Regions from separate parts of the Streptomyces sp. NPDC050433 genome, predicted to be linked through region 1. Evidence: predicted binding sites of a transcription regulator. Region 1 holds the regulator's gene; the other holds the start of a gene.
What was found. The regulator HrcA, encoded in region 1, represses chaperone genes, less so after heat shock. The targets are predictions, from matches to a motif close to TTNGCACTCNGNNNNNCNGAGTGCNAA.

Region 1 (8,853 bases):
TGGCCGCCTGGAGGCCGAACATCTCGGCCTTCTCGTCCGGCTCCTCGTGGTCGTACCCGAGGAGGTGCAGCACCCCGTGGACGGTCAGGAGCTGAAGCTCCTCGTCCATGGAGTGCCGCGTCGGCGCCTGCTCGCCCTGGGTCTTCGCGACCTCCGGGCAGAGCACGACGTCACCGAGGAGCCCCTGCGGGGGCTCCTCGTCGTCCTTCACCGGCGGACGCAGCTCGTCCATCGGGAAGGACATGACGTCGGTCGGACCGGGCAGGTCCATCCACTGCATGTGCAGCTGCTCCATGGCGGCGGAGTCCACCACGATCACCGACAGCTCGGAGAGGGGGTGGATACGCATCCGGGTGAGCGCGTAGCGGGCGGCTCCGAGGATCGCCTGCTCGTCGACCTCGATACCTGACTCGTTGTTGACGTCGATCGACATGGTGCGGTGTGACTCTCCCGATTAGTGCCGCTGGGGCCGCGAGGCGCCGGCTCAGCTGTGCGGTTCGTTGCCGTTGCGGCTGTCGTACTGCTCGTAGGCGTCGACGATACGGCCGACGAGCTTGTGCCGTACCACGTCGTCGGAGGTGAGCCGGGAGAAGTGCACGTCCGGCACGTCGTGCAGGATGTCCTGGACCTGGCGCAGCCCGCTCTTCGTGCCGCCGGGGAGGTCGACCTGGGTGACATCGCCCGTGATGACGATCTTCGAGTCGAAGCCGAGCCTCGTCAGGAACATCTTCATCTGCTGCGAGCTGGTGTTCTGCGCCTCGTCGAGGATGATGAACGCGTCATTGAGCGTCCTGCCGCGCATGTACGCCAGGGGTGCGACCTCGATCGTGCCCGCGGCCATCAGCCGGGGGATCGAGTCGGGGTCGAGCATGTCGTGCAGCGCGTCGTAGAGCGGGCGCAGATACGGGTCGATCTTCTCGTACAGCGTGCCGGGCAGGAAGCCGAGCCGCTCCCCCGCCTCCACCGCGGGCCTGGTCAGGATGATCCTGGTGACCTGCTTGGACAGCAGGGCCTGCACGGCCTTGGCCATGGCGAGATACGTCTTGCCGGTACCGGCGGGGCCGATGCCGAAGACGATCGTGTGCTTGTCGATCGCGTCCACATAACGCTTCTGGTTGAGCGTCTTGGGGCGGATCGTGCGGCCACGGTTGGAGACGATGTTCTGTGTGAGAACTTCGGCGGGGGTCTCGGGTCCGTCCGCGCCGCCGTTCTCGCTCGCCCTGAGCATGGCGATCGAGCGTTCCACTGCGTCCTCCGTCATCGGCTGACCGGTGCGGAGCACCAGCATCATCTCGTCGAACAGGCTCTGGATCAGCGCGACCTCCGCCGCGTCGCCCACGGCGCTGATCTCATTGCCCCGGACATGGATGTCGGCGGCCGGGAACGCCTTCTCGATCACGCGCAGCAGCGAGTCACCGGAACCCAGGATCGTCACCATCGGGTGCTTGGAGGGGATGGTGAACTGGGCTCGCGCCTGACCGGGCGCGGGGGTCCGAACTGTGGGTGTCTGAGTCATGGGCCGGCACTGTGGCCTGCGCATACCTCCCGTTGCAGGGTTCTCGCCGCTCGACAACCTCTGGGTACCAGCGTACGACTCCGCACTGACAAGGCCGTAGGGCTTTTCCGTGCGCGTTTGTGGAGAGCGGGACCGGTTCCGGGCGGCGAGGTCAGCCCGAACGCCCGAAACCGATCGTCGGTACGGCCCTGCGCAGCGGCCACGGTCGGCTCGGTGCGGGCAACAGTCCTGCCAGGAAGGCGTATCGGCGCAGGGCCGCCGGATCCTGGTCCGACGACTTGCGGACGTAGCTCCACCACGCGGCGACCTCCGCCCAGCCGGGAGCCGACAGCGATCCGCCGAACTCCTGGACCGACAGCGCCGCGGTGAGTCCGGAGAAGGCGAGCCGGTCGGCGAGCGGCCAGCCGGCGAGGGTGCCGGTGACGAAACCGGCGACGAACACATCACCCGCGCCCGTCGGATCCAGCGCCTCCACGACGATGGCCGGCACCTCGGCGGTGGCGCCGGTGGCGCTGTCGACCGCGTACGCGCCCTCCGCGCCCAGGGTCACGACCACCAGCGGCACCACCTCGGCGAGCGCCCGCGCGGCGGCCTTGGGGCAGTCCGTACGGGTGTAGCGCATCGCCTCCTCGGCGTTGGGCAGGAACGCCTCGCAGTGCGCCAGGTCGGGCAGTCCGGCCAGGTCCCAGCGGCCGGTGTCGTCCCACCCCACGTCGGCGAAGACCCGCGCCCCGTGCCCCGCGGCGCGGGCGATCCATTCGTCGCTGCGGCCCGGTGTGAGCGCGGCGACGGCGGCCCTCGCGCGGGGCGGGCACTCGGGCAGGGCGCCCTCGGGCGGCGGGGCCTCGTGGCCGTGCGAGACCATCGTGCGCTCGCCCTCGTACGCCATGGAGACCGTGACCGGTGAGTGCCAGCCGGGGACGGTGCGTGAGCGGGAGAGGTCGATGCCCTCGCCCTGCTCCAGGGCGTCCCAGCAGTACTCGCCGTAGTGGTCGTCGCCGAAGGCCGCCGCCAGCGACGTGCGCAGGCCGAGCCGGGCCAGCGCGCTGGCCATGTTGGCGATGCCGCCGGGGCTCGAACCCATGCCCCTGGCCCAGGACTCGGTGCCGCGCACGGGGGCGCTGTCGAGGCCGGTGAAGATGATGTCGAGGAAGACCGTGCCGGTCAGGTAGACGTCGCAGTCCGGGTCGTCCGGGGCGCGCAGGGCGCCCAGCGGGTCGACATGGGCGGTGTGCTCCTGCGGCGTTCCTTCACGTGGGGTCACGGTCGCGCTCCCGGATCGGCGTACGGATCCGGACAGTGTGCACGATGGCACTGACAGTCGGGGTGAGGGCAGGCCGTGCGGTCGCCGCAGGTCGGCCGGGTCGCGGTCAGCCGGAGCGCTTGGGGAGCGGTACGCGGACGAGGTCGGCCGCGACGGTCAGCTCGCCCTCGTAACCGGCCGCCCTGGCCTGCGACTCGAACTGGACGGGGTCGCTGTAGCGCTGCGAGAAGTGCGTCAGTACGAGGTGCCGTACGCCGGCCTTCCGTGCCGCCTCACCCGCCTGTCCCGCCGTCAGATGACCGTGGTCGGCGGCCAGTTGCTCGTCCTCGTCGAGGAACGTGGACTCGATGACCAGCATGTCGCAGCCGTCGGCCAGCGCGTGCACCCCGTCGCAGAGCCGGGTGTCCATGACGAACGCGAAGCGCTGCCCTCTGCGCTCCTCGCTGACGTCGGCCAGCGTCACCCCGCGCAGCTCGCCGTCCCGCTGGAGGCGTCCCACGTCGGGGCCCTTGATGCCGTGGGCGGCAAGGCGCTCCGGGAGCATCCTGCGGCCGTCGGGCTCGGTGATGCGGTAGCCGTAGGACTCGACGGGGTGCGAGAGCTTGTGGGCCTGGAGGGTGTACGAGTCGGTGCGGGCGAGCACGCCGTCGGCGTCGACGGGCACCTCGGTGATGCCGACGGTCTCGCGGTACGCCGTCGCGTACCGCAGCCTCCTGAAGAAGGCGTGTCCGCTCGCCGGATAGTGCGCGGTGACCTCGTGCGGGACACGGTCCAGGTTGATGCGCTGGATCACCCCGGCGAGGCCGAGCGAGTGGTCGCCGTGGAAGTGCGTGACGCAGATCCGGTTGATGTCGTACGCGGCGACTCCGGCGCGCACCATCTGGCGCTGGGTGCCGTCACCCGGATCGAAGAGGATCCCCTCGCCGTCCCAGCGCAGCAGATAGCCGTTGTGGTTGCGGTGCCGGGTGGGGACCTGGCTGGCGGTCCCCAGGACGACCAGTTCTCGTACGGACAAGGTGCCGGGCCGCTCAGCCGGGGGGCCAGTTGAGGCCGCGTCCGCCGAGCACGTGGGCGTGCGCGTGGAAGACGGTCTGGCCGGCGCCGCTGCCGGTGTTCATGACCACCCGGTAGCCGCTGCCCACGGTCTTGTCCTCGGCGGCGACCTCGGCGGACTCGCGCAGGATGTCGGCGGCGATCAGCGGCTCGGCGGTGGCGAGCGCGGCCATGTCCGGGTAGTGGACCTTGGGGATCACCAGCACATGTGTGGGTGCCTGCGGGTTGATGTCCCTGAAGGCCACGGTGGTGTCCGTCTCGCGGACGACGGTGGCGGGCACCTCCCCGGCGACGATCTTGCAGAACAGGCAGTCGGCCTGTCGTTCTCCCGCCATGGTCCGGGTCTCCTCATCGCATCGGCCGATCGCCCCTGGTCACTTCCGTACGGAGGCATGCTATCGGGCCGCCGACGGCACCCGATCAGGACCAGCGGCCCGTACGGCCCAGCAGCAGCGCGCAGGCGGCCGTGCCGGCGGTGGAGGTGCGCAGGACGGTGCGGCCCAGCCGGTACGGCACGGCCCCGGCGTCCGCGAACAGCGCCAACTCGTCCGGGGAGACGCCGCCTTCGGGGCCGACGACGAGCACGAGGCTCCCGGCAGCGGGGAGTTCGGCGGTGGCCAGCGGTTCGCTGCCCTCCTCGTGCAGGACGGCGGCGAAGTCGGCGGCGGCCAGCAACGCCGCGACCTCTTTGGAGGACATCGCCCCGGCGACCTCGGGGAAGCGGAGTCTGCGGGACTGCTTGCCCGCCTCGCGGGCGGTGGCGCGCCATTTGGCCAGGGACTTGGCGCCCCGCTCGCCCTTCCACCGGGTGATGCAGCGGGCGGCCTGCCAGGGCACGATCGCGTCGACGCCGGTCTCGGTCATCGTCTCGACGGACAGCTCGCCCCGGTCCCCCTTGGGCAGTGCCTGGACGACGGTGATACGGGGCGCGGGCGGGTCCTCCGTACGTACGCCGGTGACATCCACGTCCAGCCGGTCCTTGCCGTGGACGGCTGCGACGGTCCCGTGGGCGCCGGTGCCCGCACCGTCGGTCAGGACGACCTCCTCCCCGACACGCAACCTCCTTACGGAGACGGCGTGGCGGCCCTCGGGACCGTCGAGCGTGACGGTGCCGGGCCGCAGAGCCACAGTGGCCTCGACGACGAAGACAGGTGCGGTCATGAGGCGTTTCCCAGGGTCAACGAGGCGCGGGCGGCGTCGAGTTCACCGGCGAGGACGTCCACCAGCTGTCCGGCGGGCAGAGCGCGGGCCATCCGGTGCCCCTGGCCGGCCCACAGAGCCATGCCCTGGGGGTCGCCGACCTTGGCGGCGGCCTTGCGCAGTCCGGCGGTGAGGTGGTGCACCTCCGGGTACGCGGGCGGGGCGTAGGGGCCGTGTTCGCGCATGAAGCGGTTGACGAGACCGCGCGCGGGCCGGCCGGTGAAGGCGCGGGTGAGTTCGGTGCGGGTGAACAGCGGGTTGGTCATGGCGTGCTTGTGCAGGGCGTGGGCGCCGGACTCGGGGCAGACGAGGAAGGCGGTGCCGAACTGGGCGGCGTCGGCGCCCGCGGCGAGGACGGCGGCGATCTGGCCGCCGCGCATGAGCCCGCCGGCCGCGACGACCGGCAGCCGTACGGACTCCCGTACCTGCGTGACGAGCGACAGCAGCCCGATGCCCGCCCCGTCGGTGGCGGGGTCGTCGCGGTGGGTGCCCTGGTGGCCGCCGGCCTCGACGCCCTGGACGCAGACGACGTCGGCGCCCGACCACTCGGCGGTCTGGGCCTCCTCCGGCGTGGTCACCGTGACGACGGTGAGCGTGCCGACGCGGCTGAAGGCGTCGAGGGTGGTGGGTGTGGGGCAGCCGAAGGTGAACGACACGACCGGGACGGGATCGTCGAGGAGTATCGCGAGCTTGGCCTCGTACCCGTCGTCGCGGCCCGCGTCGGGGTCGCCGAGCGGGGTCTCGTACCAACTCGCCTCACCGGCGAGCTGTTCGCGGTAGACCTCCACGGCCGCGTGGTCGTCGTGGTGCGGCTGCGGCATGAACAGATTGATCCCGAACGCGGCGCCGCTGAGCCCCCTCAGCTGCTTGACCTCCTGGTACATCCCGTCGGCGGTCTTGTAGCCGGCGGCGAGGAAGCCGAGCCCTCCGGCATCACCGACGGCCGCGACCAGCTGCGGGCAGGACCCGCCGCCGGCCATGGGAGCCTGCACGATCGGATACCGGCAGATGTCGGTCAACACGGAGGACATGCACGCATGGTGCCATGTCGCCCGTGGAGCCTCGGTACCGGTTCACCGTCGGGCGCCGCGGGGGCCGGGAACAGCCCCTGCGGCGCCCGACGACAGCGCGCGTCAGCGCCCGTTGAACGCGTCCTTCAGCCGTGAGAAAAGCCCCTGCTGCCCCGGTTGGAACTGCCCGGTGGGCCGTTCCTCGCCCCTGAGCTTCGCCAGCTCTCGCAGCAACCGCTCCTGCTCCGGGTCGAGTTTCGACGGGGTCATGACCTCGACATGGACGATCAGATCGCCCCGGCCGCCGCCGCGCAGATGCGTGATGCCGCGGCCGTGGAGCGGGATCGACTGGCCCGACTGGGTGCCCGGACGGACGTCGATGTCCTCGACGCCGTCCAGCGTCTCCAGCGGGCACTGCGTGCCCAGCGACGCCGCCGTCATCGGGATGGTCACCGTGCAGTGCAGATCGTCGCCGCGCCGCTGGAACACCGTGTGCGGCAACTCGTGGATCTCGACGTACAGGTCACCCGCCGGGCCGCCGCCGGGCCCGACCTCGCCCTCGCCGGAGAGCTGGATACGGGTGCCGTTGTCGACACCCGCCGGGATCTTGACCGTGAGCGTGCGGCGCGACCGGATACGGCCGTCGCCGGCGCACTCGGGGCAGGGGGTCGGCACGACCGTACCGAAGCCCTGGCACTGCGGGCACGGCCGCGACGTCATGACCTGGCCCAGGAAGGAACGGGTGACCTGCGAGACCTCGCCGCGACCACGGCACATGTCGCAGGTCTGCGCCGAGGTGCCGGGAGCGGCGCCCTCGCCTGAGCAGGTCGTGCAGACAACGGCCGTGTCGACCTGGATGTCTTTCGTCGTACCGAAGGCCGCCTCGTTGAGGTCGATCTCCAGCCGGATCATCGCGTCCTGGCCGCGCCGCGTCCGCGACCTCGGCCCACGCTGCTGCGACGTCCCGAAGAACGCGTCCATGATGTCGGAGAAGTTGCCGAAGCCACCGGCCCCGAAGCCGCCCGCGCCGGCGCCCGCCTGTGAGAGGGGGTCGCCGCCGAGGTCGTAGACCTGCTTCTTCTGCGGGTCGGACAACACCTCGTACGCGGCGTTGATCTCCTTGAAGCGCTCCTGCGTCTTGGGATCGGGATTGACATCCGGGTGCAGCTCGCGGGCGAGTCTGCGGAATGCCTTCTTGATCTCGTCCTGTGATGCGTCGCGGCGTACGCCGAGTACGGCGTAGTAGTCCGTGGCCACTTACGACTCCGCCAGGATCTGTCCGACGTAACGTGCCACTGCGCGTACCGCTCCCATCGTTCCGGGGTAGTCCATGCGGGTCGGTCCGACCACGCCGAGTTTGGCGACTGCCTCGTCGCCCGAACCGTAGCCGACCGCGACGACGGACGTGGAGTTGAGGCCCTCGTGGGCGTTCTCGTGCCCGATTCGTACGGTCATGCCCGAGTCCTCGGCCTCGCCGAGCAGCCTGAGGAGCACGACCTGCTCCTCAAGTGCTTCCAGCACCGGCCGGATCGTCAGGGGGAAGTCGTGCCCGAAGCGCGTCAGATTGGCGGTGCCGCCGATCATCAGCCGCTCCTCGGTCTCCTCGACCAGCGTCTCCAGCAGCGTCGCGAGGACCGTGGACACCGTCCCCCGGTCCTCCAGGTCGAAGGACTCGGGCAACTCCTGCACCAGCAGCGGCACATCGGCGAACCGGCGCCCCACCACCCGCGCGTTGAGCCGGGCCCGCAGGTCCGCCAGCGACGTGTCGCCGAACGGCACCGGGCAGTCGATCATGCGCTGCTCGACCCGGCCGGTGTCGGTGATCAGAACGAGCATCAGCCGCGCGGGGGCCAGCGAGAGCAGTTCCACGTGCCGCACCGTCGAGCGGGTCAGCGAGGGGTACTGCACGACCGCGACCTGCCGGGTCAGCTGCGCGAGCAGCCGCACCGTACGGCCCACCACGTCGTCCAGATCGACGGCGCTGTCGAGAAAGTTCTGGATGGCCCTGCGCTCCGGCGCCGACAGCGGCTTGACGCCCGCCAGCCGGTCGACGAACAGCCGGTAGCCCTTGTCCGTCGGGATGCGGCCCGCACTCGTGTGGGGCTGGGCGATGAAGCCCTCGTCCTCCAGGACCGCCATGTCGTTACGCACGGTGGCCGGGGAGACACCGAGCTTGTGCCGCTCGGTCAACGCCTTGGAGCCGACGGGCTCCTCGGTGCCGACATAGTCCTGGACGATGGCGCGCAGCACCTCAAGCCTGCGTTCGCTCAGCATCGCGCACACCTCCAGCTCTGGGTCATCGGATCCGGCCTGGCACTCGATACGCAGGAGTGCCAGCATTCCCCGGCCCAGTGTACGGCCGTCAGGTACGCCCCTAGCAAGGCCGACCGGTCACGCCACCGCGCGGCACCGCCCTCCCCACCGATAGCGTCGCCGTATGAACGTCCGTTGGGAAGAGCACGGCTGGGAACGACTCGCCTCCGGCGTCGGCAGACGGCGACTGCCTGGCTGGGATGCGACGGTCGGCCTCGTCGTGGGCGAGGACGCCGTCCTTCTCTACGACACGGGCTCCACGCTCCGTGAGGGCGCGGAGATCCGCACGCAGGCGCAGGCGCTGTGCGGCGGCCGTCGCGTCACGCACATCGCGCTCAGCCATCCGCACTTCGACCATGTCCTGGGGACGGCTGCGTTCTCGGGCGCGGAGGTCTACGGGGCGGTCGGCCTGGCGGAGCTGCTGCTGCGCGACCGCGACGGCCTGCGGTCCTCTGCCGTACGGCACGGGGTGCCCGCCTCCGAAGCGGCCACTGCGG
Region 2 (19,939 bases), on a different contig from region 1:
GGCGTGCCAGCCGTGGTCGGTGAGGCGGTAGAGGGTGCCTGAGGTTCCGTAGAGGTGGGGTTTGCGTACGCGGAGTACGGCGTGTTCGGTGTGGCGGAGGGAGGGGTCATTTTTGAAGCTGCGCCAGACGGTGGCCGGGGGGTCGGGTTCGTCAGTGTGGCTGTTGAGTGGATGGGCAGTGACGAGGCCGTCGGCGATCTCGCAGTGCCAGCCGTCGGCCGGCGACCAGACACACCACACGTTCCCGTCCGTTCGGCGGTAGGCGGGGCGGCCGTTGCGTTGGCCGTCGCGTTCGAAGGTGTAGCGGAGACCGTCGATGTGGCGCACGAAGGTGAAGGATGTAAGTGTCGTCATGCCTTGGGCGCTGGCCCGCTGGCCCGCTGGTCCTTCGGTTCGGGGATGGTGTGCATGACCTGTCTTCGCAGGTGCCTGCGGTTGCGGCGTGAGCTGTATGCCTTGTCGCCGCCGAGGTGGTCCAGGCCGCCCCAGGGACCGTCCGAGTACGCCACGGTATGCCTGTTCGCACCCGGAACGATATCCCGTTGATCACCCTACGGTGATCGCTCCACCGGCCATCATGCCGCCTCGCCCTGGCCCGGTTCTCGGCTTCTCCGCCAACTCGTTCGCTTCCTTCGTCGCGGGCGTCAAGGCCGCTGCGTTCGGCGCGGTCTGACTTCTCGTCAAGCACCGGATCGACAGGTCGCCCCATCATGCCCCGCATGGTGGGGCTTCGTGCCGTCCGCCCCGGACCGCCGCCCCGGACCACCGTCCGGAGCCTCGCCCGGCTGGCCGGGAAAAAACCGGCGGACGTGACACCGCGGTTGAAAGCTTCCCGCTCGTGGACTGGGCAACGAAAACTTTTTGAACCGTTCCGACCGGGCGTCGACCAGCAACTAAGCGCCAAGAGCGGCCAGTTGGCCAGCAAGGCCCTCTTGTAATGAACGCGTCAGAAACCTGATCCTTCCGCTTGTCCGAGCAGCGCACCACCTAAGCAGGAGGACCTGACCATGGCAGTGACGCACGGAACCCGGCTGCGGATCGTCGCAGTGCTCTCGGCCGCAGTAACGGCGGCCAGCCTCGCTCTGACAGTCGGCCCGGCCCAGGCCGCCCCCGCCGAAGGCCGCATCATCGGCGCAGGTGCGCCGAATGCCGTGAAGGACAGCTACATCGTCATCCTCAGCGAGCGTTCCGGTACGAAGTCCTCGTCCAGCGAGGGCAGACGCCTCATGACCCGCTACGGCGGTGAGGTCTCGCACACCTACCGCGCCGCGCTCAACGGTTACGCCGCCAACCTGAGCGAGACCGAGGCCAAGCGGCTCGCCGCCGACCCCGCGGTGGCCCAGGTCGTCCAGGACACCACCGTCAAGGCCTCCGCCACCCAGGTCAACCCGCCGTCCTGGGGCCTTGACCGCATCGACCAGGCGAACCTCCCCCTCAACGGCAGCTACACCTACCCGGACACGGCCGGCGAGGGCGTCACCGCCTACGTCATCGACACCGGCGTACGCATCACGCACGTCGACTTCGGCGGACGTGCCTCCTACGGTTACGACGCGATCGACAACGACTTCATCGCCGACGACGGCCACGGCCACGGCACGCACGTCGCCGGCACCGTCGCGGGCACCAACTACGGCGTCGCCAAGAAGGCCAAGATCGTCGGCGTACGCGTCCTGAACAACGCCGGATCCGGCACCACCGCCCAGGTCGTCGCGGGCGTCGACTGGGTGACCGCCAACGCGGTGAAGCCCGCCGTCGCCAACATGAGCCTCGGCGGCGGCGCCAACACCGCCATGGACACCGCCGTCCGCAACTCGATCGCCTCCGGCATCACCTACGCGGTCGCCGCAGGCAACAACGGTCTTCCTGCGGCCAACTACTCGCCCGCGCGCGTCTCCGAGGCCATCACCGTAGGCGCCACCACCAGCACCGACGCCCGCGCCAGCTACTCCAACACCGGCACGCTGGTGGACCTGTTCGCCCCCGGCTCGGCCATCACCTCTGCCTGGCGGACGAGCGACACCGCCTCCAGCTCCATCTCCGGAACGTCGATGGCGAGCCCGCACGTCGCCGGCGCCGCCGCCATTTACCTCGGCACCCACACCTCCTCCACGCCCTCGCAGGTGTCGAGTGCCCTGGTAGCCGCTGCCACGCCCGGTGTTGTCACCAACCCCGGCACCGGCACGCCCAACCGGCTGCTGCGCGTCATCCCGTAACCGGACAGCCGGACAGCCGGACAGCCGGACAGCCGGACAGCCTGACAGCCGGGCGTGCCACGGGGCTCCGGCCCCGCGGTACGCCCGGTGCTCTTCCAAGGTCCGGCCCCCGCCACCCCCGGTGAACCCTGCCAAGCAGGTCGGGGGGCTCTGAGAGACTGTGGGGGATGACCGGAACCGTACCCACCTCGCCCCTTCGTGCCCGTGCCGAGATCGATCTCGGCGCGCTCCGTGGCAACGTCCGTGCCCTGCGGGCGCGGCTCGCGCCCGGTGCCGAGCTGATGGCCGTCGTGAAGTCCGACGCGTACGGACACGGCGCCGTACCGTGCGCGCGGGCCGCCCTGGACGCCGGAGCGGCGTGGCTCGGGACCGCGACGCCGCACGAGGCGCTCGCGCTGCGGGCCGCCGGGATCCGGGCGCCGATCCTGTGCTGGCTGTGGACCCCCGGCGACCCCTGGCGCGAGGCCATCGAGGCCGGTCTCGACATGTCCGTGTCCGGCATGTGGGCGCTGCGCGAGGTCACCGAGGCCGCGCGTGAGGCCGGGCGGCCCGCGCGGATTCAGCTCAAGGCCGACACCGGGCTCGGCCGCAACGGCTGCCAGCCCGACGACTGGCCCGAACTCGTCGCCGCCGCCCGCGCCGCCGAGGTCGCGGGCACCGTCCGCGTCACCGGCCTGTGGTCGCACTTCGCGTGCGCGGACGAGCCCGGCCACCCGTCGATCACCGGGCAGCTCGACCTGTTCCGGGAGCTGCTGGTGTACGCCGAGAAGGCCGGCATCGAGCCCGAGGTCCGGCACATCGCGAACTCCCCGGCCACCCTCACGCTCCCCGAGGCGCACTTCGACCTCGTCCGGGCCGGTATCGCCGTGTACGGCATCTGCCCCAGCCCCGAACTCGGCACCTCGCGCGATTTCGGGCTGCGGCCCGTGATGACCCTCGCCGCGTCCGTGGCGCTGGTGAAGCGGGTGCCGGAGGGGCACGGCGTCAGTTACGGGCACCAGTACCTGACCCCCGCCGAGACGACCCTCGGCCTGATCCCCCTCGGGTACGCGGACGGCATCCCGCGCCACGCGTCCGGCCGGGGCCCCGTGCTCGTCGGCGGGGCGGTGCGGCGGGTGGCGGGGCGGGTCGCGATGGATCAGTTCGTCGTGGATCTCGGGACCGGGCCGGACGCCGACGCCGTGCAGGAGGGCGCGCCGGCCGTGCTGTTCGGGCCGGGGGGCGGGGGCGAGCCGACCGCCGCCGACTGGGCGGAGGCGGCCGACACCATCGCGTACGAGATCGTGACCCGTATCGGCCCGCGTGTGCCCCGCGTCTATGTGGGCGCCGACGACCAGGACGACACGGGACGACGAGGAGCGGGACGTTGAGCGAGAGCAGCGCGGGGGACATGGCGTCAGCCGCCGGCAAGGCCGCCGGCGCCGGGGGCAACTGGCGGATCGCCGGTATCGCCGGCACCGCGATAGGCGTGATCGCCGCGGGCGCCGCGGCGGGTGTCGCCATCGAGCGGCTGACCGTCGGCCGCGGCATGCGCAAGAAGGCGCGGCTCGCGCTCGACTCGACCGGGCCGTACGGCTCCCTGCGCGGCACCCCCGGCACGGCCGTCGCCGACGACGGGACCGAGCTGTACTTCGAGGTGGACGACGTCGACCCGGAGACCGGCGCGGGCACCCCGCGCCGCCGCCGGCTGTTCGGCCGCAAGGCCCCGGCGCCCGTCACCGTCGTCTTCAGCCACGGCTACTGCCTCAACCAGGACTCCTGGCACTTCCAGCGCGCCGCGCTGCGCGGTCTGGTGCGGACCGTCTTCTGGGACCAGCGCAGCCATGGCCGCTCCGGGCGCGGCGCCGCGCAGCAGGGCCCCGACGGTGTTCCCGTCTCGATCGACCAGCTCGGCCGCGACCTCAGGGCGGTCATCGAGGAGGCGGCGCCGGAGGGCCCGCTGGTCCTCGTCGGCCACTCCATGGGCGGCATGACGATGATGGCCCTGGCGGGCCACTGCCCCGAACTCGTACGGGACCGGGTCGTCGGCGCCGCGTTCGTCGGCTCCTCCAGCGGCAAGCTCGGCGAGGTCAGCTTCGGGCTGCCGGTGGTGGGCGTGAACGCCGTACGCCGCGTCCTGCCCGGTGTCCTGAAGGCGCTCGGCTCGCAGACCGAGCTGGTCGAGCGGGGGCGGCGGGCCACCGCGGATCTCTTCGCCGGGCTGATCAAGCGCTACTCGTTCAGCTCGAAGGACGTGGACCCGGCCGTCGCGCGATTCGCCGAGCGGCTGATCGAGGGGACGCCGATCGACGTCGTGGCGGAGTTCTACCCGGCCTTCACCGAGCACGACGAGTCGGCCGCGCTGCCGGTCTTCACGGACGTCCCGGTGCTGGTGCTGGCCGGGGACCGCGATCTCGTCACCCCCAGCTCGCACAGCGAGGCCATCGCGGACCTGCTGCCGGACTCCGAGCTGGTGATCGTGCCGGACGCGGGCCACCTGGTGATGCTGGAGCACCCGGAGGTGGTCACCGACCGGCTGGCCGACCTGCTGGTACGGGTCGGGGCCGTGCCGGCAGCCACTAACGTGGGTACGTATGGAAGCACCGCACAGCCCGGCGGCTGAGAGCCGTACCCGTAGCACCGTCATCACCGTCCACTCACCCGAGCACATGGGCGAGCTGGGCCGACGGCTCGCCGGTCTGCTGCGCCCCGGAGACCTGGTGATGCTCACCGGCGAACTCGGCGCGGGCAAGACGACGTTGACCCGAGGCCTGGGCGCCGGGCTCGGCGTACGGGGCGCGGTCACGTCGCCGACCTTCGTCATCGCACGGGTGCACCCCTCGCTCGGCTCCGGCCCGCCCCTCGTGCACGTGGACGCGTACCGGCTCGGCGGCGGTCTCGACGAGATGGAGGACCTGGACCTCGACGTGTCGCTGCCGGACTCGGTGGTGGTCGTGGAGTGGGGCGACGGGAAGGTCGAGGAGCTGTCGGACGACCGGCTGCACGTGGTGATCGACCGCGTCGTGGGTGCGGTGGACCCGCTCGCCACGCCCGAGGACGACCGGCGCGAGGTCACCCTCATCGGCATCGGCGGGCGCTGGGCGGACGTGGACCTGGACCTGGGCGTGGACCCGGCCTCGGCCGCCGTCGTCCGGGAGGCGGACGGCGACGGCCGGGTCTGATCCGTCGGTTCGTTCAGTCCGTTCAGGCCCCTTCCGGCTTCGGGTGCCAGTGGTTCTCGGGGCGGCCCGATGCTCGGCATTTTCGTTGCGGGCGTCCGATATCTGCGTCGTCAGTCACACGCCCGGAGTTCCCTGTGACCCGCGTCACGTGGCCCGCGTCGATTCCGACGCGATGTCGGTAAACTCTTGCTCATGCCGTGCGGCGCGTGGTCACATGGTGAAGAGATTTGGTTAGGTCTACCTAACTTAGCCTGCCCCCGGAGCCTCAGGAGGCATCCATGTCGGCATCAGAGAGCACCGAAACGCCCCCGGCCGAGCCGACGACCCCGACCCAGACCTCGACCCCGGACCCCTCGTCCGTGTCGATGAGCGATCTGCTGGCCTCGTGCGCGGCGGCCAGTGCCGTATCGACCCCGCCGCCGGCCGAGACCCGAGCCGACGTGGAGGACACGGCCGACAGGGACAACGAGGCCGCGTAACCGCCGTACGCCTACGGGACGACGACGACCTTCGAGCCGATCGTCGCGAACGTCCACATCGCGTCGCCGTCCTTCGGCGTCATCCTGACCCCGCCCGTCTTCAGATTCGGGTCCGGGCTCGGCATCGTCCCGTCCACCGCCGCGCTGAACCCGATCGCGACCTGGTCCACGCTGGCGAACCGCACCACGTGCTCGATGTCGACCCCGTCCGACCCCGTGCCCTGCCCGGACCGCGACATGACCTCGTACGTGCCCGGCTCCGGGCTCACCGTGCTCGGCATGACCCCGAAGGTCACCGGCTTCTGCGCCGCCGTGCCCACCAGCCACACGCGCTTGGCCTTCAGCGCGTAGACGACGCGCGGCCCGTCGCCCGACTTCGCGGGGACCGCGTGCGCGTCCTCCTTCTCCTCCTTGGGCGAAGGAGAGGGGGAGGCCGACGAGCCGGGCCTGGGCTTCGAGAGCTGGTCCGGCACGTTCGCCGACGCCTGGTACGCGAGGAAACCGACGGCCGCCACAGCCAGCGCGGTGAGCCCGGCCACGAATCCCGAGCTGCTCCTGGACACCTTGATCCACCTCTCGTACGTACGTCTGCGTGGTGACGGTAGCAGCAGGCGCGGAGCCGGACGGGGCGCCCCGCGCGGCTCCGGGGGCCCTCCGGGGAGCCGTAGGCTGTTCGTGTGCTCCTGCTCGCCGTTGATACCGCCACGCCCGCCGTCACCGTCGCCCTCCACGACGGTGTCTCCGTCCTCGCCGCCGAGAGCCAGGTCGACGCGCGCCGACACGGCGAGCTGCTGCTGCCCGCCGTCGACCGCGTCCTCGCCGAGGCCTCGCTCACGCTCGACGCCGTCACGGACCTGGTCGTCGGCGTGGGCCCCGGCCCGTACACGGGGCTGCGCGTCGGTCTCGTCACGGCCGCGGCATTCGGCTCGACGCTCGGGGTGCCCGTCCACGGGCTCTGCACGCTGGACGGACTCGCGTACGCCGCCGGGCTCGACGAGCCCTTCGCGGTCGCGACGGACGCCCGCCGCAAGGAGGTGTACTGGGCGCGGTACGCGGACTCCCGTACGCGGCTGACGGAGCCCGCCGTCGACCGGCCCGCCGACATCGCGGCCGGGCTGGCCGGGCTGCCCGTCGTCGGAGCGGGCGGCGCGCTCTACCCGGACGCGTTCCCCGACGCCCGCGGGCCCGAGCACCAGTCGGCCGCCGCGCTCGCCTCCCTCGCCGCCGGGAGACTCGCGGCGGGCGACCACGACGGGTTCCTGCCCGCGCTGCCGCTCTATCTGCGCCGCCCCGACGCGCAGGTGCCGAAGAACTACAAGGTGGTCACCCCGACGTGACCGACACGACGCTGCGCGAGATGCGCTGGTGGGACATCGAGCCCGTGCTCGCGCTGGAGTACGAGCTGTTCCCCGAGGACGCCTGGTCACCGGGCATGTTCTGGTCCGAGCTGGCGCACGCCCGCGGCCCCGCCGCCACCCGCCGCTACGTGGTCGCCGAGACCGACGACGGCCGGATCGCCGGGTACGCGGGACTCGCCGCCGCCGGTGGCCTCGGCGACGTACAGACCATCGCCGCCGCGCGCGACCAGTGGGGGACCGGGCTCGGCTCGCGGCTGCTCACCGATCTCCTCCAGCACGCCACCGCCTTCGAGTGCGAGGAGGTGCTGCTGGAGGTACGGGTGGACAACTCCCGCGCGCAGAAGCTGTACGAGCGGTTCGGCTTCGAGCGCATCGGCTTCCGCCGGGGCTACTACCAGCCGGGCAACGTCGACGCCCTCGTCATGCGCCTGTCCATGCGGGACGAGCGGCGCCCACCGACACAAGGAACAGGGATCCATGGCTGACGAACCTCTCGTCCTCGGCATCGAGACCTCGTGCGACGAGACGGGCGTGGGCATCGTCCGCGGTACGACCCTGCTCGCCGACGCCATCGCGTCCAGCGTCGACGAGCACGCCCGCTTCGGCGGCGTCGTCCCCGAGGTCGCCTCCCGCGCGCACCTGGAGGCCATGGTGCCGACGGTCGAGCGCGCCCTGAAGGAGGCGGGGGTGAGCGCCCGTGACCTGGACGGGATCGCGGTCACGGCCGGTCCGGGGCTGGCCGGTGCGCTGCTGGTCGGTGTGTCGGCCGCCAAGGCGTACGCGTACGCGCTCGGCAAGCCGCTGTACGGCGTGAACCACCTCGCCTCGCACATCTGCGTCGACCAGCTGGAGCACGGGCCGCTGCCCGAGCCGACGATGGCGCTGCTGGTCAGCGGCGGGCACTCGTCGCTGCTGCTCGCGCCGGACATCACCGCCGACGTACGGCCGGTGGGCGCGACCATCGACGACGCGGCGGGCGAGGCCTTCGACAAGATCGCGCGCGTGCTCCAACTGGGCTTCCCCGGCGGCCCGGTGATCGACCGGCTGGCGCGCGAGGGCGACCCGGCGGCGATCGCCTTCCCGCGCGGACTGACCGGTCCGCGCGACGCGCCGTACGACTTCTCCTTCTCCGGGCTCAAGACGTCCGTCGCCCGCTGGATCGAGGCGAAGCGCGCGGCGGGCGAGGAGGTGCCCGTACGGGACGTGGCCGCGTCCTTCCAGGAGGCCGTGGTGGACGTGCTGACGCGAAAGGCGGTGCGCGCCTGCAAGGACGAGGGCGTGGACCACCTGATGATCGGCGGCGGCGTCGCGGCCAACTCCCGGCTGCGCGCGCTGGCCGCCGACCGGTGCGAGCGGGCGGGCATCCGGCTGCGGGTGCCCCGGCCGGGTCTGTGCACCGACAACGGTGCGATGGTCGCGTCGCTCGGCGCCGAGATGGTGGCGCGGAACCGGCCCGCGTCGGACTGGGACCTGTCGGCGGACTCCTCGCTGCCGGTGACCGAGACCCACGTACCGGGTCATGGGCACAGCCACGATCACGACCATGTGCACGAGGTCAGCAAGGAGAACCTCTACTCATGACGGTCCGCTCATGACGGTCGCCCTGATGTGGGAGGCCAAGGCCGCGCCCGGCCGGGGCGCCGACCTGCTCGCGTGGGCCCGGTCGCGGACGCTCGCCCCGGCCCCGCCCCGCCGCGAGACGCTCACCGCGCCGGGCGGCCGGGTGCTGGTGATGACCTGGTGGGACGCCCCGTACGACGCGGAACTGCCCGAGATCCCGGAGCCGGCGGATGATCTGGTGGCGCGCGCCGTGCACCGCTGGCGGTTCGAGACGGCCGACTGACCTCGAAACTCGGGCCGGTCGCCGGCACACACGAAAAACTTCCGAGAAAAGTCGTGGCGTGTGTCGATCCGGGCCACGCCCGTTCGACGCAAGGGTGAGAGGCGGGAAACAGTCCCGCCGCACATCGAGGAGTCACCATGCCGCGCTTCATGACCCTGATCCACATCGACGAGTCCAACCTGCCCGCCGAGGGCCACAGCGCCGAACTCGGCGAACGGATGGGACAGCTCGCCGAGGAGATGAACAAGGCCGGCGCCATGCTGGAGACCGGCGGGCTGCACCCGTCCGCCGAGGGCACGCGGGTGACCTGGTCGGGCGGGAAGCTGTCGGTCACCGACGGGCCGTTCACCGAGTCCAAGGAGGTCATCGGCGGGTACTCGATCGTCCAGGCCAAGACCCAGGCCGAGGCCGTCGAGTGGGCCAAGCGGTTTCTCCAGATCCACGAGGACTACTGGACGCTGACCGCCGAGACCCGCCAGATCGCCGAGTAGCCCGGTTTGCCGTCCGTCCACCCCGGTGCTCTGATGGGTGGCCGTGACGGCGGACGGCGACGGCAGAGGTGGCGCCAGCGGCAGCGCGAGCGCGGTGGAAGCGGTGTTCCGCATAGAGCAGGCGCGGATCATCGCCGCCGTCGCCCGCGTCGTACGCGACGTCGGCATCGCCGAGGAGCTGGCGCAGGACGCGCTGGTCGCCGCGCTGGAACAGTGGCCGGAGTCGGGCGTCCCGGACAATCCGGGAGCCTGGCTCATGGCCACCGCCAGACGCCGCGCCATCGATCTCGTACGCCGCCGGGAGACGTATGCGCGCAAGCTCGCCGAGGTCGGCCGCACCCTTGAGGACACGGCGCCGCCACCGCCCGAGCCCGCCGGTGCCGATGCCGATGCCGATGAGATTGCCGACGACCTGCTGCGGCTCGTCTTCGTCTCCTGCCACCCGGTCCTGTCCACCGAGGCGCGGGTCGCCCTCACCCTGCGGCTGCTCGGCGGACTGACCACCGAGGAGATCGCGCGCGCCTTTCTGGTGCCGGAGCCGACCGTGGCCCAGCGCATCGTGCGCGCCAAGCGCGGTCTCGCCAAGGCGGGTGTCCCCTTCGAGGTGCCGTACGGCGCGGAGCGCGGCGCGCGCCTCAGCTCCGTGCTGGAGGTCATCTACCTCGTCTTCAACGAGGGTTACTCCGCGACCGCCGGGGACGACCTGCTGCGCCCCGGCCTCTGCGAGGACGCGCTGCGGCTCGCGCGCGTACTGAGCGGGCTGATGCCCATGGAGCCGGAAGTGCACGCGCTGGCGGCCCTGTTGGAGCTACAGGCGTCCCGTACGGCCACCCGTACCGGACCCGACGGCGCGCCCGTCCTGCTCGCCGACCAGAACCGCTCCCGCTGGGACCGGCTGCTCATCCGGCGCGGCGTCGAGGCCCTGACGCGGGCGAGCGCGCTGGGCGGCGCCCCCGGCCCGTACGCCCTCCAGGCGGCGATCGCCGCCTGTCACGCGGGGGCGGTGACGTACGAGGACACGGACTGGGCCACGATCGCCGGGCTGTACGGCCGTCTCGCCGCGCTCACCCCCTCGCCCGTCGTGGAGCTGAACCGCGCGGTCGCCGTCTCGATGGCCGACGGGCCCGAGGCGGGCTTGGCGCTGGTCGACGCGCTGGCGGCGGAGCCCGCGCTCAGGGGCTACCACCTGCTGCCGAGCGTGCGCGGGGATCTGCTGGCCAGGCTGGGGCGTACGGAGGAGGCGCGGGCCGAGTTCGTACGGGCGGCCGGGCTGACCCGCAACGAACGCGAGCGCAGGCTGCTGGAGGAGCGGGCGGCCGGGCTCTGACCCCGAATGTCCCCGGACAGCTTCCTCACGCCTCGGGCAGCGTCTCGCCCGTCTCCAGCATCGTCTTGAGGCTCGACAGCAGCGCGGGCCAGCCCTCGCTGACGCTCGACAGGATGGTGGAGCCGGGCCGGAAGCCGTCATGGATCACGGTCAGCTTGACCGTCGGCCCCATGGGCTCGATCTCGAAGGTCACCTTCGAGCGCTCCTCGGCGGCGGCCTTGCCGCGGTACTCCTCGCCGAGTCCGGCCGCCTCGGCGAACTCCGGCGTCATCGTGTGCCAGGTGTAGGAGAGCCGGCGGTACGGCTCCGACTCCAGCACGACCTGCTCGGGGTCGGTGATCCTCACACCGAACTGCTCCCAGGACATCTCGGATCCTGCGCGCCAGTCCGAATCGAAGGTCACACCCCAGTAGCGCGTGGTGAACGCCGGGTCGGTCAGCGCCTGCCAGAGCTTCTCGGCGGTGGTCCTGATGTAGGTGCGGTAGACGAACGCGGTGTCGCCGCTTGTGTCGGTTGTGGTCATGGTGCTGTCCTCCAGTGCCGTTTTGAGGTCCGCGAGGGCGCTCGCCCGGCCGCGGTCGTACTTGTTCATCCAGCGGTCGGCGATGGCGTTGATCGGCACGGCGTTGAGGTAGTGAAGCTTCTCCCTGCCGCGCCGCACCGTGGTGACGAGATTCGCCGCTTCGAGAACCGCCAGATGCTTGCTGACGGACTGCCTGGCCATGTCCAGCTCGGCGCACAGCTCCCGCAGGCTCTGCCCGTTACGGGCGTCGAGACTGTCCAGCAGCCGCCGCCGGCCGGGGTCGGCCAGCGCTTTGAAGACCTCGTCCATCACACGTCCCCGCGTCATCTTCGATATGCAGCCATTCAGCTGCCTATAATTTAGGCAGCTGGACGGCTGCATGTCAAACGGGGTGGTCCGAGGCGGACCACCGGCGGCGATACTGTCGCCGCATGTCCCGCCGTACAGAGCTGCCGCCGCCTCCGCCCCCCGTACGCATACGCACCTGGCCCGACGAGCAGGCGCTGCTCGCCGACCGCGCCGGGATCCTCGCCTGGCTCGTCGGGCGGGGCATGGGGGCCGTGCGGCTCGCGCAGTTCCTGCTGCTCGTGGCCGGGGTGCAGATCGGCTGGCTGATGGTGGGCGGGGCGGTGCGGGCGGTGGTCCAGGAGGTCGTGGACCCGTTCGGCCTGATCATCGGCGCGGTCATCGGGGCGCTCGGCGTCGGCGTCATGACGGCCGCCGGGATCGTCCTCGGCCTGCTGCTCCGCCGGGACGCAGCGATGCACCGGCTGACGCGTCAGTGGGGGGCGCTGGCGAGCGACCCGGCGGGCGACGCGCGGCTACGGCTGCCGGGCCTGAGCCTGTGCTGGCTGCTGGTCTCGTTCCTGGTCGGGGCGCTCGGTCTGTGGCTGTCGCTGGAGACGCCCGCGACGGCGCGGCGCGGCGAGGACACGTACGTGGAGGTCGCGTACGTCATGGGCGCGGGCGCGCTCCTGTGGATCGCCGGGCTGATCGGCGTCGTGAAGGCCGTCACGCACTACCGGTGGGCGGTCCGGCTGGTCACCGCGCGACCCCCGTCTGCCGCTCCCTGAGGTCGTTCCGACGCCACCCGTTCTATCCTGGATGGAACGCATGCGCCATTTCATGGGGTGAAGGGGCGGCGGATGAACTGGCTGTGGTGGATTTTCGTCTTCTTCATGGTCGGCGGCTTCAGCTGGGTCGCCGATACGGGCCGGAGCGCGCTGCGCACCCGGCACGAGCGAAGAGTGGAGCGCATCAAGCTCGTCGAGGGCGGCCGGCTCGCCCTGGAGGAGTCACACAAGCCGCCGGAGCCCGTCTGCGGGTGCTCGCACCATCTCGCCAAGCATGACAAGCAGGGCAAGTGCCACGAGAACGTGGAAGTGGCGACGGCCTGGGACGAGAACAAGAAACCGAAGCGGTACGAGCTGGCGCAGTGCAACTGCCAGCAGTACGTCGGGCCCCAGCCGCTCTCGCAGATCTACGCGGACGACATCACCGACCTGGACGCCCGGATCCTGGACGCCCAGCTCAAGGCCACCCGGCCGGAGGAGCCCTCGGAGCCCCCGGAGGAGCCCCCGGCGAAGCCGGAGGCCAAGGACCCACTGGCGAAGCCAGAGGCCAAGGAGCCCAAAGAGCCCAAAGAACCCAAGGATCAAGACTGAGCAGTTACGACTCCGCCCGGCCCCGCCCCAGGCGTGGCGCGGCGATGTCGGCGGCACGCGTCAGGCCGGTCGGCCGAGCAGCATCGTCGGCGCGCCCGCGACCCGTGTGAGGAAGACCGTGGCCGAACCCCGACCCTGGAGCTTCATCTTCCGCCGCAGCTCCTCCGGTTCGACCGGCGAGCCGCGCTTCTTCACCGTCAGGACGCCGACCTCGCGCTCGCGGAGCAGGGCCTTGAGCCGCTTGAGGTTGAACGGCAGCTCGTCGGTGATCTCGTACGCCGTCGCGTACGGCGTGGGGCGGCGCTCGTCCGCCGTGATGTACGCGATCGTCTCGTCGATCAGCCCGCCGTCCAGTTCGTCGGCGGCCTCGGCGACCAGATGGGCGCGGATGACGGCGCCGTCCGGCTCGTACAGGTAGCGGCCGACCTTTCTGACCTCGGGGTTCGGCAGGCCGCGACCGGTGAGCGTGATGCCGGCGGGGAGCAGGGTGGCACGCCGCGCGCCGGGCGTGATCGCGCCGGCCGCCCCGCTCGCACCGTGCCAGAGCACCGCCTCCTTGACGTCGCCGCCGTCGGAGATCCACTCGGCCTCGAAGTCGTCGGGGACCAGCTCGTGCGGGATGCCGGGCGCGATCTTGATGCCGCCGGCGCCGACCGTACGCACTGCCTCGATGGCCCAGGACAGCGGCGGCGAGTACGCCTCCGGGTCGAAGATCCGCCCCCGGCCGCCACGTCTGGCAGGGTCGATGAACAGGGCGTCGGGGGCGGGTGCGGCGCGAAGGTCGTACGTCATGACGTCCGCGCACACGACCGCCGGTGGCGGGGCGTCAGGCGCCAGCGTACGGACGTTGTGCGCGGCGATCTCGCACGTCGCCGGGTCACGGTCCACGGCGGTCACGGCGAATCCCGCGCGGGCCAGCTCGATCGCGTCGCCGCCGATGCCGCAGCACAGGTCCGTGATCCGCGCCGGGCCGGCGCCGGTGCCGCCGATGTCCCGGAACCGGCCCGCCCGGTGGGCGGCGACCGACGTGCGGGTGGCCTGCTCGACGCCGTGCGCCGTGAAGTACATGCGGTACGCGTCCCGTTCGCCGAACTTCGCGACCGCGCGCTGCCGCAGCCGGGCCTGCGCGAGGGCGGCCGAGACCAGCTCGGCGGGGTGGTCGCGGCGCAGCCGGGTCGCCAGTGCCAGCTCCTGCGCCGGGTCGTGGTCGCGGAGGGCGGCGAGCAGGGTCTGTCCCTCCTCGGAGAGGAGGAGGGTGAGGGCGGAGGGGGCGGCGGGGGTGCGGTCGGTCACCGGGCCATTGTGGGCCAGCCGGGGGACCGTCGGCGCTTACCGGCGGTGTCGGCCGGGTGCGTGGGCCCGGCGCTGACAGGATGCGGCGCCATGCAACTAGTAAGACAAAACGAAGAAAAGGCCGCAAAGACATGGAAAAGGCACTCCGGCGTACGGGCGCGCGCGATCGTCGCCGTACTCCTGATCGCCGCGCTCGGTTCCGCCTGCGCGGCGGAGCCCGACGACCGGGGCGGCGGCGCCGGCCGCAGCGGGGACGGCGGTGGTGGCGGCGGTGGACCGGTGGAGTCCGCCACCGAGAAGCCGGACCGTGGCGGCCCCGGACCGGGGGTCGAGGCCGCCAGGAAGGCCGACGCCGCAAAGAAGGCCGCCGCCGCTGTCACCAAGTCCCAGGCGCTGCGCGCCGTCGCCGCCAAGAAGTGGAAGCTCGCCAAGACCCCGCTCGCCGCGCCCCCGCCGCCTGCCGTGAAGCCGAAGATCACCACCCGCAAGGGCTTCGAGGTCACCGGCGGCGCGACCCTGCCGCCGGTCATCACCAATGTCCCGACCAAGGAGAAGGTCGTCTTCCTGACGATCGACGACGGCTCCGAGAAGGACCCCGAACTGCTGCGCATGATGGCCGAGTTGAAGATCCCGTACAGCGCCTTCCTCAGTGACTACGTCATCAGGGACGACTACGCCTACTTCAAGAAGATGCAGGCCCGCGGTGTCTCCCTGCAAAACCACACCCTCACCCACCCCTATCTCCCCGGACTCTCCTACGAGAAGCAGAAGAAGGAGATCTGCGGCCAGCAGGACAAGATCAAGAAGCGGTACGGCAAGCGGCCCGAGCTGTTCCGGCCGCCGTACGGCAACTACAACGCCGACACTCTGCGCGCCGCGAAGACCTGCGGCGTCAAGGCGGTGCCGCTCTGGTCGTCCGAGGCGTTCCCCGACCACATGGAGTGGCGCGAGTGGGACCGGGACCTGCACCCCGGCGACATCGTCCTCACGCACTTCCGCGGGGACGAGGAATGGAAGGGCTCGATGCCCGACATGATCCGGTACGTCATGAAGAAGATCACCGACAAGGGCTATGCGGTGGCGAAGCTGGAGGACTACGTCTGAGGCGTGACCCCGTACGTGCTCCCGCGCCGTAACGCCCCTGCGCCGCAGGGGCGTTACGCGTTCTCAGCGGACGACGTCGAAGACGTTCTTCTGGAGGCCGTTGGCGTACGTCTCGTACTCGACCAGCCGCAGCTTCTGGGCGTCCTTGTCCGTCTCGCTGAACAGCCGCTTGCCCGCGCCGAGCAGGAGCGGGAAGACGAGCAGGTGGTAACGGTCGATCAGACCGGCGTCCGAGAGGCTCCTGTTGAGGGTCGCGCTGCCGTGGACGATGATCGGGCCGCCCTCGGTCTCCTTCAGCGCGGCGACCTCCTCCAGTGACCGCAGGATCGCGGTCGGACCCCAGTCCGAGACCAGGTCGTCGTCGGTGAGGGTCGTGGAGACCACGTACTTCGGCAGCATCTTGTAGCGGGCGAAGTCCTCCATGCCCGGCCAGACCGGGCTGAACGCCTCGTAGCTGGTCCGCCCCAGCAGCATCGCGGTGGCCTCCTCCTGCTCGCGGCCCTTGATCTCGTACGCCTCCGGAAGGAACTCCACGTCCTTGAAGGTCCAGCCGGAGTTCCGGTAGCCCGGCTCGCCGCCCGGCGCCTCCACGACGCCGTCGAGCGAGACGAAGGCGGTGCTGATCAGTGTGCGCATGGAAGGTCTCCTGGCTGTCTCGTGTTACATGTCCCGGCCACTCTCACTGACTGACCGCGGACGGCGTGGAAACTCATCGGCGCGCCGGGATCGCCGCGGCGCAGGGGCTGAATTGGCACTCAGCTTGACCGAGTGCTAATCGCGGTCATAGTGTCGGCTCTGGCACTCCCCAATGGAGAGTGCCAAATGCGCGACAGGACAGGTCCGGCACCCGCGACGACGGATCAGCCAGGTCGCGCCACCCGGACAGTTAACCCCGTGAGATCTCCGAAGGGGGAGGTCGGATCGTGACGACCGCCAGCACCAAGGTTGCCATCAAGCCGCTTGAGGACCGCATTGTGGTCCAGCCGCTCGACGCAGAGCAGACCACGGCCTCTGGCCTGGTTATTCCGGACACTGCCAAGGAGAAGCCCCAGGAGGGCGTCGTCCTGGCCGTCGGTCCGGGTCGCTTCGAGAACGGCGAGCGGCTTCCGCTCGACGTTTCCGTCGGCGACGTCGTTCTGTACAGCAAGTACGGCGGCACTGAAGTGAAGTACAGCGGCGAGGAGTACCTCGTCCTCTCGGCCCGCGACGTGCTCGCGATCATCGAGAAGTAATCATCTCAGTCACGCTGTGAAACTGCGCCCCTGGCCCCCGCATCGCCGGGTGGTCCGGGGCGTAGTTCGTTGTTCGTTCGAGAGGACAAGAGAAAGCTCCCATGGCGAAGATCCTGAAGTTCGACGAGGACGCCCGTCGCGCCCTTGAGCGCGGCGTCAACAAGCTTGCCGACACGGTGAAGGTGACGATCGGCCCCAAGGGCCGCAACGTCGTCATCGACAAGAAGTTCGGCGCCCCGACCATCACCAACGACGGTGTCACGATCGCCCGCGAGGTCGAGCTGGACGACCCGTACGAGAACCTTGGCGCCCAGCTCGTCAAGGAGGTGGCGACCAAGACCAACGACATCGCGGGTGACGGCACCACCACCGCCACCGTGCTGGCGCAGGCGCTGGTCCGCGAGGGCCTGCGCAACGTCGCCGCCGGCGCCTCCCCGGCCGCCCTGAAGAAGGGCATCGACGCCGCCGTCGCCGCCGTCTCCAAGGAACTGCTCGACACGGCGCGCCCGATCGAGGACAAGTCCGACATCGCGGCCGTCGCCGGGCTCTCCGCCCAGGACTCGCAGGTCGGCGAGCTGATCGCCGAGGCGATGGACAAGGTCGGCAAGGACGGCGTCATCACCGTCGAGGAGTCCAACACCTTCGGTCTGGAGCTGGAGTTCACCGAGGGCATGGCCTTCGACAAGGGCTACCTCTCGCCGTACATGGTGACCGACCAGGAGCGTATGGAGGCCGTCCTCGACGACCCGTACATCCTGATCAACCAGGGCAAGATCGGCTCCATCCAGGACCTGCTCCCGCTGCTGGAGAAGGTCATCCAGGCGGGCGGCTCCCGGCCGCTGCTGATCATCGCCGAGGACGTCGAGGGCGAGGCGCTGTCCACCCTCGTCGTCAACAAGATCCGTGGCACCTTCAACGCCGTCGCGGTGAAGGCCCCCGGCTTCGGTGACCGCCGCAAGGCCATGCTCGGCGACATCGCCACCCTCACGGGCGCGACCGTCATCGCCGAGGAGGTCGGCCTCAAGCTCGACCAGGCCGGTCTCGACGTGCTGGGCACCGCCCGCCGCGTCACCGTCTCCAAGGACGACACGACGATCGTCGACGGCGGCGGCGACAGCACCGAGGTCACCGGTCGCGTCAACCAGATCAAGGCCGAGATCGAGTCCACGGACTCCGACTGGGACCGCGAGAAGCTCCAGGAGCGCCTCGCGAAGCTGGCCGGCGGCGTGTGCGTGATCAAGGTCGGCGCCGCCACCGAGGTGGAGCTGAAGGAGAAGAAGCACCGTCTGGAGGACGCCATCTCCGCGACCCGCGCCGCGGTCGAGGAGGGCATCGTCTCCGGTGGTGGCTCCGCCCTGGTGCACGCCGCCAAGGTGCTGGAGGACGGCCTGGGCAAGACCGGCGACGAGGCCACCGGTGTCGCGGTCGTCCGCCGCGCCGTGGTCGAGCCGCTGCGCTGGATCGCCGAGAACGCCGGCCTTGAGGGCTACGTCATCACCGCGAAGGTCGCCGAGCTGGACAAGGGCAGCGGCTTCAACGCCTCGACCGGCGACTACGTCGACCTGGTGAAGGCCGGAGTCATCGACCCGGTCAAGGTCACCCGCTCCGCGCTGGAGAACGCCGCTTCCATCGCCGCGCTGCTCCTCACGACCGAGACCCTGGTCGTCGAGAAGCCGGCCGAGGAAGAGGCCGACGCCGGTCACGGCGGCCACGGTCACAGCCACTGACGCAGGTCGGTCGCTCTCACGCGCCGAGGCCCGGCGCCCCTTCGGGGGAGCCGGGCCTCGGCGCGTTCCTGTCGCTCTCAGGCCGAGTGCGGCAGCGTCGAGGCGTGTACGGGATCCTCGAACGGCAGCCCCTTCACGTACCGCTCCACCTCGTCCAGCGCGTGATCCGTCATCCGGTGGATCTCACCGCCCAGCGAGCCCGCGACATGCGGGGTCAGCAGCACGTTCGGCAGGTCGTACAACGGCGAGTGGGGCGGCGGCGGTTCGGGATCCGTCACGTCCAGCACCGCGTTCAGCCGCCCGGCGACCAGATGCGGCAGCAGCGCGTCCTCGTCGATCAGCGAGCCGCGCGCGGTGTTGATCAGCGTCGCCCCGTCCGGCATCGCCGCCAGCTGGGCGGCGCCGATCATATGGCGGGTGGCCGGGACCTGCGGCGCGTGAACCGACACCACATCGCCACGCGCGCACAGTTCGTCCAGCGGCATCTGCTCGACACCCAGCGTGGCGGCCTCGTCGGCGGCAGCGTCGATGTATGGGTCGTACAGCAGGACGTCGAGGTCGAACGGCCGCAGCAGCTCGATCACGCGTCGGCCGATCCGGGACGCGCCGACGATGCCGACCGTACGGCGGTAGTTGCCCGCCGGGCCCAGCTCCTGGTGCCGGTCGAGGGAGCCGCGTACCTCCCGGAAGCGGTGCGCCGAGCCGAGGACCCGCTTGCCGGAGAAGAGGATCGCGGCCAGCGTGTACTCCGCGACGGGAAGGGCGTTGGCCCCCGCCGCCGAAGCGACCACGATGCCCCGCTCCCAACAGGCGTCCGTGACATGGTGCTTGACGGTGCCCGCCGCGTGCACGACCGCCCGCAGCCGGGGCGCGGCCTCCAGGACCTCGGCCGTGAGCGGGGGCGCGCCCCAGCCGGTGATCAGCAGTTCGGCGTCCGCGAGGGCGGCGGCGACGGCGGGGTCGAGGCCGGGACCGGTCAGGGTGTGCGCGACCAGACTCGGATCGACGCGTACGAGGCCGGTCAGTCGGGCGAGACGAGCGGGGGAGAACAGCCGCTCCGCTACGTCCGGACTCATCGAGAGCAGCGCGGACGGCCGGTTGTCGGTGGCGTCGTGCACGATGGATTCCTCCGAGGGTGCGGAAGGGACGGCCCGGTACGAGGACTTTAGTGCGGCGTGATCGAACCGGCCCTACCGCGGGCCGTACTTCCGGCCCGTCTTCGACGTGATCCCGCCCAGCAGCCCGCGCGGCGTCAGCTTCACCGCGCCCATCAGGGCCTTGTACCGGGGGTCCGGCACCGACACCGTCTTGCCGCGCGCCAGGTCCGCCAGCGCCGCCGTCACCAGCTTGTCGGCGTCCAGCCACATCCAGTTGGGGATGTTGTCCGTCCCCATGCCCGCCCGCTCGTGGAACTCCGTCCGCGTGAAACCGGGGCAGAGCGCCATCAGCCGTACCCCCGTCCCTTCCAGGTCCCGCGACACCCCCTGGGTGAACTGCACGACCCACGCCTTCGACGCGCCG

Region 2: a site for HrcA is predicted at 16,208-16,234, ahead of groES (co-chaperone GroES). Genes of this name have one in related genera too.

What each region holds. Positions count from the first base shown of each region.
Region 1 is NZ_JBITIB010000016.1:1,311-10,163, reverse strand. It holds gene ybeY (rRNA maturation RNase YbeY) at 1-433, opposite strand, end outside; gene ACIBLA_RS20405 (PhoH family protein) at 485-1,516, opposite strand; gene ACIBLA_RS20400 (PfkB family carbohydrate kinase) at 1,668-2,780, opposite strand; gene ACIBLA_RS20395 (ribonuclease Z) at 2,887-3,795, opposite strand; gene ACIBLA_RS20390 (histidine triad nucleotide-binding protein) at 3,809-4,168, opposite strand; gene ACIBLA_RS20385 (16S rRNA (uracil(1498)-N(3))-methyltransferase) at 4,254-4,994, opposite strand; gene ACIBLA_RS20380 (nitronate monooxygenase) at 4,991-6,064, opposite strand; gene dnaJ (molecular chaperone DnaJ) at 6,167-7,300, opposite strand; gene hrcA (heat-inducible transcriptional repressor HrcA) at 7,301-8,317, opposite strand; gene ACIBLA_RS20365 (MBL fold metallo-hydrolase) at 8,481-8,853, shown strand, end outside.
Region 2 is NZ_JBITIB010000001.1:125,975-145,913, forward strand. It holds gene ACIBLA_RS00670 (hypothetical protein) at 1-23, shown strand, start outside; gene ACIBLA_RS00675 (hypothetical protein) at 1-354, opposite strand, end outside; partial or broken gene ACIBLA_RS00680 (IS5/IS1182 family transposase) at 372-476, opposite strand; gene ACIBLA_RS00685 (S8 family peptidase) at 1,008-2,216, shown strand; gene alr (alanine racemase) at 2,384-3,586, shown strand; gene ACIBLA_RS00695 (alpha/beta hydrolase) at 3,583-4,818, shown strand; gene tsaE (tRNA (adenosine(37)-N6)-threonylcarbamoyltransferase complex ATPase subunit type 1 TsaE) at 4,790-5,377, shown strand; gene ACIBLA_RS00705 (hypothetical protein) at 5,656-5,856, shown strand; gene ACIBLA_RS00710 (hypothetical protein) at 5,868-6,419, opposite strand; gene tsaB (tRNA (adenosine(37)-N6)-threonylcarbamoyltransferase complex dimerization subunit type 1 TsaB) at 6,534-7,193, shown strand; gene rimI (ribosomal protein S18-alanine N-acetyltransferase) at 7,214-7,699, shown strand; gene tsaD (tRNA (adenosine(37)-N6)-threonylcarbamoyltransferase complex transferase subunit TsaD) at 7,692-8,795, shown strand; gene ACIBLA_RS00730 (hypothetical protein) at 8,806-9,057, shown strand; gene ACIBLA_RS00735 (YciI family protein) at 9,195-9,548, shown strand; gene ACIBLA_RS00740 (RNA polymerase sigma factor) at 9,586-10,875, shown strand; gene ACIBLA_RS00745 (metalloregulator ArsR/SmtB family transcription factor) at 10,901-11,707, opposite strand; gene ACIBLA_RS00750 (hypothetical protein) at 11,830-12,471, shown strand; partial or broken gene ACIBLA_RS00755 (hypothetical protein) at 12,544-12,900, shown strand; gene ACIBLA_RS00760 (SAM-dependent methyltransferase) at 13,123-14,373, opposite strand; gene ACIBLA_RS00765 (polysaccharide deacetylase family protein) at 14,446-15,459, shown strand; gene ACIBLA_RS00770 (dihydrofolate reductase family protein) at 15,523-16,095, opposite strand; gene groES (co-chaperone GroES) at 16,383-16,691, shown strand; gene groL (chaperonin GroEL) at 16,793-18,418, shown strand; gene ACIBLA_RS00785 (hydroxyacid dehydrogenase) at 18,496-19,494, opposite strand; gene ACIBLA_RS00790 (SDR family NAD(P)-dependent oxidoreductase) at 19,609-19,939, opposite strand, start outside.